Regions from separate parts of the Shewanella seohaensis genome, predicted to be linked through region 1. Evidence: predicted binding sites of a transcription regulator. Region 1 holds the regulator's gene; each other region holds the start of a gene.
The links. The regulator sigma-54, encoded in region 1, starts transcription at its own class of promoters, with help from an activator protein. The targets are predictions, from matches to a motif close to GTTGGCACGNNNNTNGNNT.
Positions count from the first base shown of each region.

Region 2: the regulator sigma-54 is predicted to act here: its motif matches at 2,494-2,512, upstream of glnA (glutamate--ammonia ligase).
Region 3: the regulator sigma-54 is predicted to act here: its motif matches at 3,424-3,442, upstream of L2713_RS05850 (flagellar hook-length control protein FliK).

Region 1 covers NZ_JAKILE010000001.1:464,037-468,634, forward strand. The annotation lists gene kdsC (3-deoxy-manno-octulosonate-8-phosphatase KdsC) at 1-251, shown strand, start outside; gene lptC (LPS export ABC transporter periplasmic protein LptC) at 248-808, shown strand; gene lptA (lipopolysaccharide transport periplasmic protein LptA) at 795-1,346, shown strand; gene lptB (LPS export ABC transporter ATP-binding protein) at 1,343-2,074, shown strand; gene L2713_RS02040 (RNA polymerase factor sigma-54) at 2,181-3,656, shown strand; gene hpf (ribosome hibernation promoting factor) at 3,685-3,972, shown strand; gene ptsN (PTS IIA-like nitrogen regulatory protein PtsN) at 3,975-4,418, shown strand; gene rapZ (RNase adapter RapZ) at 4,415-4,598, shown strand, end outside.
Region 2 covers NZ_JAKILE010000013.1:86,338-90,935, reverse strand. The annotation lists gene L2713_RS15250 (TonB-dependent receptor) at 1-594, opposite strand, end outside; gene glnA (glutamate--ammonia ligase) at 1,000-2,409, opposite strand; gene typA (translational GTPase TypA) at 3,396-4,598, shown strand, end outside.
Region 3 covers NZ_JAKILE010000004.1:85,061-89,658, forward strand. The annotation lists gene fliM (flagellar motor switch protein FliM) at 1-956, opposite strand, end outside; gene fliL (flagellar basal body-associated protein FliL) at 997-1,521, opposite strand; gene L2713_RS05850 (flagellar hook-length control protein FliK) at 1,605-3,338, opposite strand; gene fliJ (flagellar export protein FliJ) at 3,497-3,943, opposite strand; gene fliI (flagellar protein export ATPase FliI) at 3,955-4,598, opposite strand, start outside.

The DNA.
Region 1 (4,598 bases):
ATGAAGAGCTGCTGTCACTCTACAATGTCACCCCAGAAGAAGTCGCCTATATCGGTGATGATATTGTCGACTTGCCGGTGATGAATGTGGTCGGCTTGGCCGTCTGTGTTGCCGATGGTCATCCCTATGTCCGTCAACATGCCCATTTTGTGACTCACTTGAATGGTGGACATGGTGCACTCAGGGAACTCACGGATCTGCTCTTGCTGAGTCAAAACAAGTTCACTTCCGCCCATGGGATGAGCATATGAGTCGTGTGACCCTCGCCATTATCGCCTTTTTTGGTACTGCGCTGGTGCTATATTGGCAAGTGCAGCAAAAACGCGGTGGCGATACGGATGACAGCTTGAACGTCAGTGACAGACCCGATTACATTATCGAAGATCTGCGCAGCATTGAGTTTAATGAGCAAGGGCAAGTTAACAGTCGCGTCACGGCAAAGCACATGGAACACTATGAGCTAAAAAACCAAACCGACTTTACTGAGCCCGTCTATCTTGTCTATCCCGACCAAGGTAAAGCAAAATGGCAGATCCGAGCCGACCAAGGTCGACTCAACAAAGATACCGGCAAGGTTGTATTAGAAAATAATGTTATTATCGATGCCATCAGCCCTGGTGAACCCATACAGACATTGTCCACCAGTTTTTTAGAACTCGATCTCAACACTATGATAATGACCTCTGACCGCATCATTTACGTCACAGGGAAAGATTTTAATATTCAAGGGCAAGGCCTTTATGCCGACCTTAACGCGCAGGAAGTGCAATTGACCAGTCAGGTAGTAGGAACCTATGAAGCAAAATAACATATTACTTGCCGGCCTAATGCTAATCACCAGCATGAGCGCCTTCGCCAAGGTTGGTGACTTACAGCAAGAAGTGAAAATTAAAGCCGTTAGCCAAACTGCGGACATTAAAAACAACCAGATCATTTTCTTCGGTCCGGTTGAAGTCACCCAAGGCTCGATTAAAATCCATGCAGATCAACTACGTGCATTTTCTGCCGAAGGGGAAAACAGCAAGATTTTAGTGGCAACCGGTAATCCTGCGACTTATAGCCAGATCCTCGACGATGGACGCCCAGCTTCGGCGAGCGCGAAAGAAATTCGCTACGAAATGGCGACCCGCACCCTAACTTTGACGGGCTCAGCGAGCCTAGATCAAGCGGGTAGCCAAGTGACGGGTAACCTCATCCGTTACGATATTATTCAGCAAAAATTGATCGCTGAGAGTACGGGTAGCGGTGATGATCGCGTGATTACCATTATTCAACCTGACAACTATCAGGAAGAGCTCAAGAACCAGCCCGCGGACAAACCTGTGAAAAAACAGGACTCTAAATGACCCAAATCACCTTAAAAGCACAGAATCTCGCTAAGAGTTATAAGAGTCGTCAGGTTGTGAAAGATGTCAGCCTGACGGTGAAAACGGGTCAAGTCGTCGGCCTACTCGGCCCAAACGGCGCGGGTAAAACCACCACCTTCTATATGGTCGTGGGCTTAGTCAAAAGCGATAAAGGCCATATCTTTATCGACGATGATGATTTAACCGCCGATCCCATGCACCTGCGCGCCCGCAAAGGTATTGGTTACCTGCCACAGGAAGCCAGTATCTTTCGCAAGCTGAGCGTGCACGACAATATCATGGCGGTACTGCAAACCCGTAAAGAGCTCAATCGCGATCAACGCGAAGAAGAGCTGGAACATCTGCTCGAAGAGTTCCATATCACCCATATTCGCGATAGCCAAGGCATGTCGTTATCGGGCGGTGAACGTCGCCGTGTCGAAATTGCCCGCGCTTTAGCGGCCAATCCTAAGTTTATTCTGCTCGATGAACCCTTCGCCGGTGTCGACCCGATTTCGGTTATCGATATCAAGAAAATCATCGAACAACTCAAGAGCCGAGGCCTTGGGGTACTGATCACAGACCACAATGTGCGCGAGACCTTAGACGTCTGTGAACATGCCTACATTGTTAGTCACGGAAACCTGATTGCCGAAGGAACTCCCGCAGAGATCTTAGACAATCAGCAAGTTAGGGCTGTGTACTTAGGTGAACAATTCAGGCTATAGTTACTTAAACAGAGCCAATTAGCCTTGGATTTTGGCTTAGTAAGCGCCATCAATATGATAACAAGCGGCCTAAATTCAAAATAATAACGTAGGGATCAGCGGTAACATGAAAGCGTCACTCCAGCTCAAACTGGGTCAACAGTTAACCATGACGCCACAACTTCAACAGGCCATTCGTCTGTTGCAATTGTCGTCATTGGAACTGCAGCAAGAGATCCAGCAAGCCTTAGACTCTAATCCTCTTCTCGAGCTGGAAGAGGAGCAATTCGACGCGCCTACCGAACGTAAGCAAGATATCGCCGATACCGACTTTAGCGAAACGACGGCCCAACCACAGGAACAAGACAATTCCACCGTGGACATTGCCGAGTCGTTGACCAAAGAATCTCTGCCCGAAGAACTGCCCATGGACACCACTTGGGATGAAGTCTTTACCGCCTCGCCAAACTCAGGTTCTGGTGCCAGCCGTGAAGATGACATGCCCTTCCAAGGGGAAACCAGTGAAGGCCTGTACGAACATTTAGAATGGCAGAAAAACCTCACGCCCTTCTCTGAAACCGACTTAGCCATCGCCACCGCGATTATTGATGCCATCGACGATCAAGGTTATCTCACTCAAAGTACTGAAGATATCCTCGAGGCCATGGGCAATCCAGAGATTGAACTGGATGAAGTCGAAGCCGTACTCAAGCGTATTCAACACTTCGATCCCGTTGGTGTCGCCGCAAGGGATTTAAGCGAATGTCTGCTTATCCAACTCTCCCATTTTTCGCCGGATACCCCACACCTCGAAAACGCCCGCATGTTGATCAAAGATCATTTAGATCTGATCGCTGCCCGCGACTTTAGGTTGTTGATGCGTAAGACCAAACTTAAAGAGGACGAGTTAAGGGACAGCATAGCGCTGATCCAAACCTTAAACCCTCGCCCCGGTTTGCTCATCACCCCTGTTGATGAAGAATATGTCATCCCCGATGTATCGGTGTCGAAGAAAAACGGTCGCTGGGTGGTCGAGTTAAATCCAGACTGCATGCCAAAAATCAATGTTAATCAGCAATATGCAGCCATGGCACGCAGCACCAAAAGCCAAGCCGATAGCCAATTTATCCGCGGGCATCTGCAAGAAGCCAAGTGGTTTATCAAAAGCCTTGAAAGCCGTAACGAAACACTGCTCAAAGTGGCAAACTGCATAGTGCAATATCAACAGGGCTTCTTCGAATACGGTGAAGAAGCCATGAAACCTATGGTCCTGAACGATATCGCCGAGGCGGTAGAAATGCATGAGTCCACCATTTCACGGGTGACCACACAAAAATACATGCATACCCCAAAGGGACTTTTTGAACTAAAATATTTCTTCTCAAGCCACGTCGGGACTGATGATGGCGGTGAGTGCTCATCCACGGCAATCAGAGCCTTCATTAAGAAACTGGTTGCAGCGGAAAACCAGAAAAAACCATTAAGCGACAGCAAGATGGCACAGCTTCTGGCAGAACAGGGAATTAACGTTGCGCGCAGAACCATTGCGAAGTACCGAGAAGCGATGCTTATTCCCCCTTCCAATCAGCGTAAAAGTTTATAGCCTAAAGTGGAAATCGGAGGACGTTTATATGCAAATAAACCTGAGTGGACACCATATCGAGATTACTGAATCGTTACGGGCTTATGTTGAGGAAAAGTTTTCAAAACTTGAACGTCATTTCGAACAGATCAATAATGTGCACGTTGTGCTCAATGTTGAGAAAATGCAACAAATTGCCGAAGCGAGAATCAACCTCACCGGTGGTGAAGTCTTCGCGACTTCAGAGCATGCAGATATGTATGCTGCCATAGACGTCCTGATAGACAAGCTTGATCGTCAGGTTATTAAACACAAAGAGAAGTTAACAAAACACTAGCAATGGAACTTCGTACCATACTGCGGCCGGAATGCACGACCTGCGCCACTCCGGGCAGTAAGAAAAAGGTACTGGAACTTATCAGCGACTTAGCCGCTGCCCAGTACCCCACCCTCTCATCTCAAGAGATCTTCGAAAGCCTAGTGGCGCGCGAAAAGATGGGGAGCACAGGTATAGGTAACGGCATCGCCATTCCACATGGTCGATTAACCGATATAACACAACCCATAGCCATATTGGTGAAATGTGAGGAGCCGATAGCCTTTGATGCTATCGATAAACAACCTGTCGACATTTTATTTGCGCTGCTGGTGCCTGCTGACCAATGTCAACAGCACTTAAGCACTTTGTCCTGCATGGCTGAAAAGCTCAGCGACAAACAAATATTGAAGCAATTGCGCAAGACGCATGATGAAACGGAACTCTATCAGGTAATCACTGGATGAAACTGGTCATAGTGTCAGGGCGCTCAGGCTCAGGCAAATCGGTCGCACTAAGAGTGCTTGAAGATCTCGGCTACTATTGTGTCGATAATCTTCCGTTGCCGCTGATTGGCAGCTTACTCGAACAGCTCAAGGGCAGTAACGATCTCGTCGCCATCAGCGTCGACGTGCGTAACCTGCCGG
Region 2 (4,598 bases), on a different contig from region 1:
GCGCCCTTTAAGCGAATCGCTGCCTCCGGTCACCGCCAGCGCGGTGCGGTAATCTACATCCTCACTGCTATTAAAGCCGGACTTGAATCCCGCTTCGGCTTCGAAGGTATCACTGCTGTCAGCTGCTTTTTTAGTGACAATATTTATGGCACCGCCCAGTGCGCCACCGCCATAGATAGCCGACGCGCCAGCAAGCACTTCGATGCGGGCAATATTGAATGGATCGATACTGTCGAGCTGGCGGCTGATACTGCGGGAGGTGTTCATCGACACGCCATCGATTAGGACCACCATGGCGCGACCGCGAATATTCTGGCCAAAGTTGGTGCGCCCTTGGCTGGATACATCCATCGACGGCACTAAGGCGGCGAGCATTTCCTTAATACCTTTGCCGCTATCGGTTTGCTCGCGAATGCTGGCTTCATCAATGATCCACACAGTGCTGGAGAGATCGCTGATTTGGGTCGGTGAGCGGGTGGCGGAGACCACCATGCGCTCCATATCGTTTTCAGCGGCTGTTGCCACATTAACAAGCCCCAGTTGGCAGATAACTGCGGCGGCGACTAGGTTTATCGGCCCCATAGACTTAGGCATAGTATTCTCCATCAAAAACAACAGGTACATGAGAAGCCAAAAGGACTGCACTGTGGTGCCATTTCCTCGCGACCCAGAAAGCGTTTTTAATGGTTTGAATTCAATGCGCTAACTGAATATGAATGGAGAGTATTCCGTGTTTGGCTCCAAAAAAGACGCATTATTATAGTTGCAATCGAGAATCGTTCTTAATTGAATTTACAAAGCCTTTACTTTTTTACGCACCCCAAATCACGAGGCGACAACAAATGGACAGATACAACGAGAGGTCGGGGTTTATGGTTGTAGAGGGGTTGAATAGGCAGGGGAATACTTGGGAGTCACAGAGCGATAGAGACAAAACAGCCCCGACAGAAGACCGTCGGGGCTGTTAGATTTTGTGCTGCTAATCGATGCCGTTAGCCATTACAGGCTGTAGTACATCTCGAACTCTAATGGGTGAGTTGTACGGCTTACACGCTCAGCTTCTGCAGATTTCAGTGCAATGTAAGATTGGATGAAATCTTCGCTGAATACACCGCCGCGAGTTAAGAACTCGTGGTCAGCTTGCAGGTTTTCAAGCGCGTTTTCTAATGAAGTCGCTACTTGTGGGATTTCAGCCGCTTCTTCAGCTGGCAGATCGTACAAGTCTTTATCCATAGCTTCGCCTGGATGGATCTTGTTTTGGATACCATCGATACCCGCCATCAGCAGCGCTGCGAAACCTAAGTATGGGTTTGCATGTGGATCTGGGAAGCGAGTTTCGATACGACGGCCTTTAGGGCTTGGTACCACTGGAATACGAATTGAAGCGCTGCGGTTACGTGCTGAGTAAGCTAACATCACTGGCGCTTCAAAGTGTGGTACTAAACGCTTGTAAGAGTTAGTGCTTGGGTTAGTGAAAGCGTTCAGCGCGCGAGCGTGCTTGATGATACCACCGATGTAGTACAGTGCAGTTTCACTTAAACCAGCGTATTTGTCGCCTGCGAACAGGTTCACACCGTCTTTAGACAGAGATTGGTGAACGTGCATACCGCTACCGTTGTCGCCAACGATTGGCTTAGGCATGAAAGTCGCAGTCTTACCGTAGGCGTGAGCCATGTTGTGTACTACGTACTTCAGAATTTGGATTTCGTCCGCTTTCTTAGTCAGAGTGTTGAAGCGAGTTGCGATTTCGTTTTGACCCGCAGTCGCCACTTCGTGGTGGTGAGCTTCAACGACTTGACCCATTTCTTCGAGCACTAAACACATAGCGCTACGTAAGTCTTGTGATGAGTCAACAGGAGCTACTGGGAAATAACCGCCTTTCACGAATGGACGGTGACCAGTGTTGCCACCTTCGTAGCTAGTGCCAGAGTTCCATGCCGCTTCTTTAGCGTCGATTTTCACGAAACAACCAGACATGTCAGTACCGAAACGTACGTCGTCGAACAGGAAGAATTCTGGTTCTGGTCCAACTAATACAGTGTCAGCGATACCGGTAGAGCGTAAGTATTCTTCCGCTTTTTTCGCGATAGAACGTGGGTCGCGGTCATAACCAGTCATAGTGCCTGGCTCGAGAATGTCACAGCGGATCAGTGCAGTGGTTTCTTCGGTGAATGGGTCTAATACAAACGTGGTTGGGTCTGGCATCAGCACCATGTCTGATTCGTTAATGCCTTTCCAGCCAGCGATTGACGAACCGTCAAACATTTTGCCGTCTTCGAAGAAATCAGCGTCTACCTGATGAGCAGGGATAGATACGTGCTGCTCTTTACCTTTGGTGTCGGTAAAACGTAAATCAACAAACTTAACTTCTAATTCTTCAAGTTGCTTTAAAACTGATTCAACTGACATTCTCAAGTCTCCGGTAGGGTAAAGGGATGTCCCTTCTATAATCTTTTAACTCAAGTCGCGCTTGAGCCAAACTTACAAGCTATGTAGCGATATCTATGCCAACAATTTAAGGTGTTGATAATAAAAGGCTATATATTTTAGTGCACAACAATTTATATCTTGCTGCACTATGTTGGTGCGTTTGCATGTGGCATTTTGGTGCATTAATCCATTTTGGTGCGCACCGTTACAACACCATTTTAGTGCAAGCAACTTGAGTGCAATCTCGCAACGCCCATTTATCCCGAACTCGTCGGCCCATTAAGCTCAGAGGCAAGCCGGATTGATATCTCAATTCTGGCTTTTGACAAGATTCGAAACCAAACAAAGCACAACGAATTTAGCACATTAGTGAGGCGAGATAACCGTACAAGCTCACTATTTCAATCGCCCGTAATAATGTCACAAAACTGTGGCAACCTAAGCTGTTTTTCGCGGGGCGGTTATTGCTGGAAATATTGAATAGTGCTTAATTTTCATGGCGTTAATGTCGTTGTTCACAATGTGGAATAGAGTTTGTTGAAACTGAGGCCAAAGTCATCCGCAGAAACCGCTAATTGATGCCTGAGGCGCTTATTTTTATGGCTCACTCTGGCGCATCACGGCTTGATGGCGTGGATTGACTATACTTATGGCGGCTTTGGGCTGGGCAGCAAAAGCTGCACTGAGTGAAAAACAGTGAATTCAGCTGCTTAGCTTAGTTGATGACAAGATAAACTGGCGAATCGCCTGCGCATTAACGGTGCATTTAGGCTATTTGACTTGGGCAAGAGAGTACCTTTTGAGCACTGTGCTCAAAAAATTGTTTTATAAGTGTTCAAAAATAATCCTGTGCGGCGAGGCCGCTCTGGAGTAGAATGTCACGCTTTTTTATGGCGACTCAACGTAGATTGCTATAACGAATATTGAAATATCCCTATTTTTGTTTGATGGTAAGAGGTTTATCCGTGCTAGAGAATTTACGTAACATCGCCATTATTGCGCACGTTGACCATGGCAAAACGACCCTGGTTGACAAGCTGCTGTCGCAATCAGGAACCCTTGCAACCCGGGGAGAAGCTACTGAGCGGGTGATGGACTCCAACGATCTTGAAAAGGAGCGTGGGATCACGATTCTGGCAAAGAATACTGCCATCAAGTGGAATGACTACCGCATTAACATCGTAGACACCCCAGGCCACGCCGACTTCGGTGGTGAGGTTGAGCGCGTATTGTCTATGGTGGACTCAGTATTACTGCTGGTTGACGCCGTTGACGGTCCAATGCCACAGACTCGCTTCGTAACCAAGAAAGCGTTCGCTCAAGGTTTAAAGCCAATCGTTGTGATCAACAAGATTGACCGTCCTGGTGCTCGCCCTGATTGGGTTATCGACCAAGTATTCGACCTGTTCGACAACTTAGGCGCGACCGATGAGCAATTAGATTTCCCAATCGTTTATGCCTCGGCATTAAACGGTTTTGCAACTTTAGATCCGGATGAAGTGAGCGCAGATATGACGCCACTGTTCCAAACTATCGTTGAAAAAGTTTCTCCACCTGCAGCTGACGCTGAAGGTCCATTCCAGATGCAAATTTCTCAGCTCGATTACAACTCTTATGTGGGTGTTATCGGCGTGGGTCGCATCAAGCGTGGTAGCATCAAAGCAAACCAACAGGTGAGCGTGATCGGTGCCGACGGTAAAGTGCGTAACGGCAAAATGGGCCAAGTATTAGGTTACATGGGCTTAGATCGTACCGAAGTTGACGTAGCTAACGCTGGCGACATCGTTGCTATTACCGGTTTAGGCGAGCTGAAAATCTCTGATACTGTGTGTGCTGCCGGTAGCGTTGAAGCACTGCCTGCACTGTCAGTTGATGAGCCAACGCTGACCATGACTTTCCAAGTCAACACTTCACCTTTCGCAGGTAAAGAAGGTAAGTACGTCACTTCACGTAACATTCTTGAGCGTCTGCAACAGGAATTAGTGCACAACGTGGCACTGCGTGTTGAAGAAACTGACAGCCCAGACCGTTTCGCGGTATCTGGCCGTGGTGAATTACACTTATCTATCCTGATCGAAAACATGCGTCGTGAAGGTTACGAATTAGCAGTTTCTCGCCCAGAAGTTATCTTAAAAACCATCGATGGCGAACTGTGTGAGCCATACGAA
Region 3 (4,598 bases), on a different contig from region 1:
GGGATTTTTTCGTAAATTTTAAGTGCTAGATTATCGCGTGAACGCCCCATTTTACAGCGATAGGTCGGTAAGTCTTCGATTTTCATCATAATGTATTCAGGCAGCTCGATCGGAATAATATCTCCAGCCTTGAAGTTCATGACATCTTTGAGTGTGAGTTCATGCTCAACCACACTGGCATCAAATCCGACTTTCACATCCATAATTTCGTCATGCAGCGCCTGTGACCAACGCATGTCGGTGTCTTGTTTATCACTCTGCACACCCGCGTCGAGCAGTTCACGGATAGGTTCAATCATCGAATAAGGCATAGTGATATGGAAGTCACCGCCGCCACCATCCACTTCGATGTGGAAGGAGTTAATCACCACCACTTCAGTGGGGCTGACGATGTTGGCCATCGCGGGGTTTACTTCGGAGTCTAAATAATCAAACTCGACATCCATCACTGGCGCCCAAGCATCTTTATAGTCTTCAAAGATAATCTTAAGCAATAACTGCACGATGCGACGTTCAGTTGGGGTAAATTCCCGACCTTCAATCTTGGCATGGAAACGGCCATCGCCGCCAAAAAAGTTGTCCACCAGAATAAACACTAAACGCGCTTCCATGGTGATCAGTGCCGTGCCTTTTAAGGGATTGAAGCGCACCATATTCAAGCTAGTCGGGACGAACAAGGTGTGTACGTACTCACCAAATTTCAGCATTTGCACGCCGTTAATCGACACTTCGGCCGCACGACGCATCATGTTGAACATGCTGATCCGCAGGTGGCGGGCAAAACGCTCATTCACAATCTCGAGCGTGGGCATACGACCACGCACAATACGGTCTTGGGAGGAAAAGTCGTAGGAGCGAGCTTCTAGCCCCGCGGCATCAAGCTCATTATCCTCTTCGACGTCATCGACTCCGTGTAAGAGCGCATCAATTTCGTCTTGGCTTAATAAATCACTCACAGTATTGTCTTCGCCTCTTTAAGGTGCTGAAGATAAAAGGTTATTGCATTACAAAACCGGTGAAGAGTACTTTCTCAACCACTTTACGTCCGGTCACAGATTGCAAGGTATTTTGTACGCTCAGCAGTGCTAATTGTCGCAATTCATCTTTACCCGCCTGTGTACTTAACTTTTGCACATCGGCGCCACTAAAGGTGGTTAACAGCGCATCTTCAATCAACGGAATATGCTTTTGGGTCAACACATCATCGTCTTGGCCTCTGACCATCAGTTGCACTTTAATTTCAACGAGACGAGCACGGTCAGGCCCTGGGAGGTTAAATAAAAAGGGCCGTGGCATTGGCACATAGGCCGCCATTGCCGCATCGGCGGCAGGAGTGGTCGCCTCCGTTGCTGTAGCACCTTCGGCGGCAGCTTCGGGCGCCTCATCACTGCTACCGAGGAAAAACCACAGGGCGCCCCCAATCAACAGGGCTGCAAACACGCCCGCACCGATAAAAATAAACTTCTTCTTACTTTTAGGCGCTTCGGTGCTTTCAAGTTCTAATGATTCTTCCTTGGCCATTTTCTGTACTCTTTAATTGGCTAAATTCGGGAATGGGATCAGGGCTTGGCGCATAATCCGCTTTATTACTATAGGTTACCTTCTTAAGCGTAATAATCTATACCTGAATTTAAACTAGTTGCTTGATTTAAACCTAAATCTAGCTCTTCTGCCGAGAAATCATCCACATTTCCACCGCTCGAACCACCCGCTTCACCAAATCCCCCTTCGCGGCGTTGACCTTGGTCCCCTTGAGAAACATGACTGTCGGCCAATTGCATTCCCTGCTCCTGTAATAATTCACGTAGGCGAGGAATGGCTTGCTCTACAACATCGCGGGTTTGCGATTGTGTGACATGGAACTGCACTTGTGTCTGGTCGCCATGTACTTGTACTTTAACCAACATATGCCCAAGTTCTGGCGGATCTAAGCGAATTTCCGCCTGTTGGATCCCTTGACTCACCATAGTCACTAATTGCTGCTTCATCACAGGCGAGAAGCGCTGGATCATCTCCTGCATTTGGTTTTGAGTTTCTACACCTTGGCGCAAGGAAAGCTGCACTTGTTGAATATCTTGACGCTGGGTTACCGGCGTTGCCAAAGAATGCAGTGAAGATACCGCTTTAAATTCCACAGGCTTAAACTCGCTGCCCGCCTCTTCACTACCTGAACTTAAAGCAGCAACCCTACTATCTTGCTGTGCATCGAGAGTAACCGCTAACTTAGCGTCTTTTAGCAAAAAGCCTGCGGAAATCTCGGCGCGGGATGGGTTGTCGGCAGTAAGACTCGGATCGATGGCTGTGGTACCTGAGACATTAGTCGCTGCATTCGTGCCTAAGGTATTAAGATCGTTAGTATTCGCGGCTGTAGCCGCATTCGTCGTTAATACATCACTCGCAGAGGCATTGGCCGCTTTGATTGGCGTTTGATTATCAACGGCTTGAGATACCATGCTTTGGGATGCAAGTGCTTTATCTGCAGGCTGCGTCGACATATTTATCGCCTTAGCGCCAATGTCTGTGGTACCAAGCTCTTTTCCCCCCAACACGGGCTCACCCTTGATGGGTAAAATATGATTCTCGGGCGGTTTAACGAACTTTTCGCTGCGCAGACCGGTAAGTAACGCTGCATCATCAATCAAATGCGGATCATCAACTGAGGTGCCTTGAGTATCCGTTTCAGCTACAGTCACGGCCGCAACCAAAGCATCGACATCAGCCGCTGGAATCGGTAGTCCTACACTTTCAGCATCAACGGCGTTCTGTTGTGAGGTTTGTTGCTGTAATAGCTGTGCGGTGGCTTGCACTGTATTTTGTCCGGCCGCCTTTGGAGCGACTGCCCCAGAGTCTTCTGATTCAGTACTAACCTTCAGTTTGTTATCGCCAAGGCCAGTGTTAGTGGCCTGAACGAACTTAGCCATTTCATCGGGAAAAGTGCCGTCAACAATAGAGCTGTCGGTCAGAGATTGAGCATCGACCAATAACGAGGATGAGTCGGTATCGGCATCATTCGTTGCCGTGATATCAGCCTCAAGCGGCAAAGACTCGCCCGGTGCTGCCGCTTTCTTCATCTCATTTGCCATACCAATCTGGGCGAAAATCAAGTTGATATCGGCGTCATCATCGGTATTTGTATCGTCAGTGCTGGCTTCCGCTCTGGAAGATTTGACGGCCACATCCTGAGACACTGGGGGTTTAGTCGAGGGTGAAGATACGGATGTGACTGAAGCCAACGCTGCAGAAAAGTCTTCACTATTAGTATCTTGAGTCAATGCTTTACTTGAGCTAGCGCTATTTTTCGCGCTTGACGCTAATAGGATATTGTTCATTTGTTGCATATCAGCTCCTAAACATTCACCCGAAGACATAAAAAAGTAGGGCAAACGTCAATTTATGCGGCTTTGGCCATCTCTGGCATAAAGCAAGCAAATAAAGTGCCAATAGGTGAGGGTTACATATCGAAGAAACAACTTACACGCACAATGGCGAGCTTGGGTTAGGGTTTATTGCGGCGAAAAAACTGCTGAGAGGCAAATTCATCGGTCATCTTTTGCTCTTTTTTCAACTCAAGAGCTTGGCGTTTTTTCTCTTTATTATCCAAGAGCAATTCAACCGCCTTGCGTTTCTTTTGCTTGTCGAGCCAATGCTGCTGACGATAATTTTTCTGTTTCTCACCATCGGCGACCACACGATTTTGCTGCGCAATGGCCTCATCGATTTGCCGAATAAAACGGTGGAATTGGTGATAATGGCTGGCGCTAATCGCTTGGCCCTGCTGAGACTGCATCTGCTTCATATAGTCCAAGCGATAATTGTTGAGTGCATCCAATTGATTTTGGCGCTTTTGACACTCTAGTTGCGCCGACTTTAGCAGCAGCGCGGCCTGTTCCTCTGCATCGAGGGCTAATTTCAACACCAGTAAGAGGGGATCGGCATTCGCCATAACAGTCTCGATTATTTACATTGCGCCGCGAGTTGCCCAAGCATGACTTGGCTATCGGCAAAACTAAAGGCATCACGCATGGTCTGCCGTAAGAAAGCATTCATCGCAGGTTGCAGGCGTATAGCGTTATCGATTCGCGGATCGCTGCCTTGGGCATAGGCACCAATCGAAATCAGATCCTTATTCTGTTGATAGAGGGAATAAGTCTGCTTGACACGGCGCATGGCTTCTAAGTGCTCGTTCGAAATCACCATTGGGGCCACACGGCTGATCGAAGCCTCAATATCTATTGCAGGATAATGCCCAGAATCCGCCAGTGAGCGAGATAGCACAATATGGCCGTCTAGGATCGCCCGTGAAGCATCGGCAATCGGATCCTGTTGATCGTCGCCCTCAGTCAACACAGTATAAAATGCGGTGATAGAACCTTGTCCAGGCCCGCCATTACCCGCCCGTTCAACCAAACGCGGCAATTTAGCAAATACCGAAGGTGGATAACCTTTAGTCGCTGGCGGTTCACCTACGGCCAGAGCAATCTCACGCTGCGCTTGGGCGTAACGAGTCAGACTATCCATTAATAACAGTACGTTATAGCCTAAATCACGAAAATACTCAGCGATACGAGTCGAGGTTTCACAGGCACGAAGACGCATCA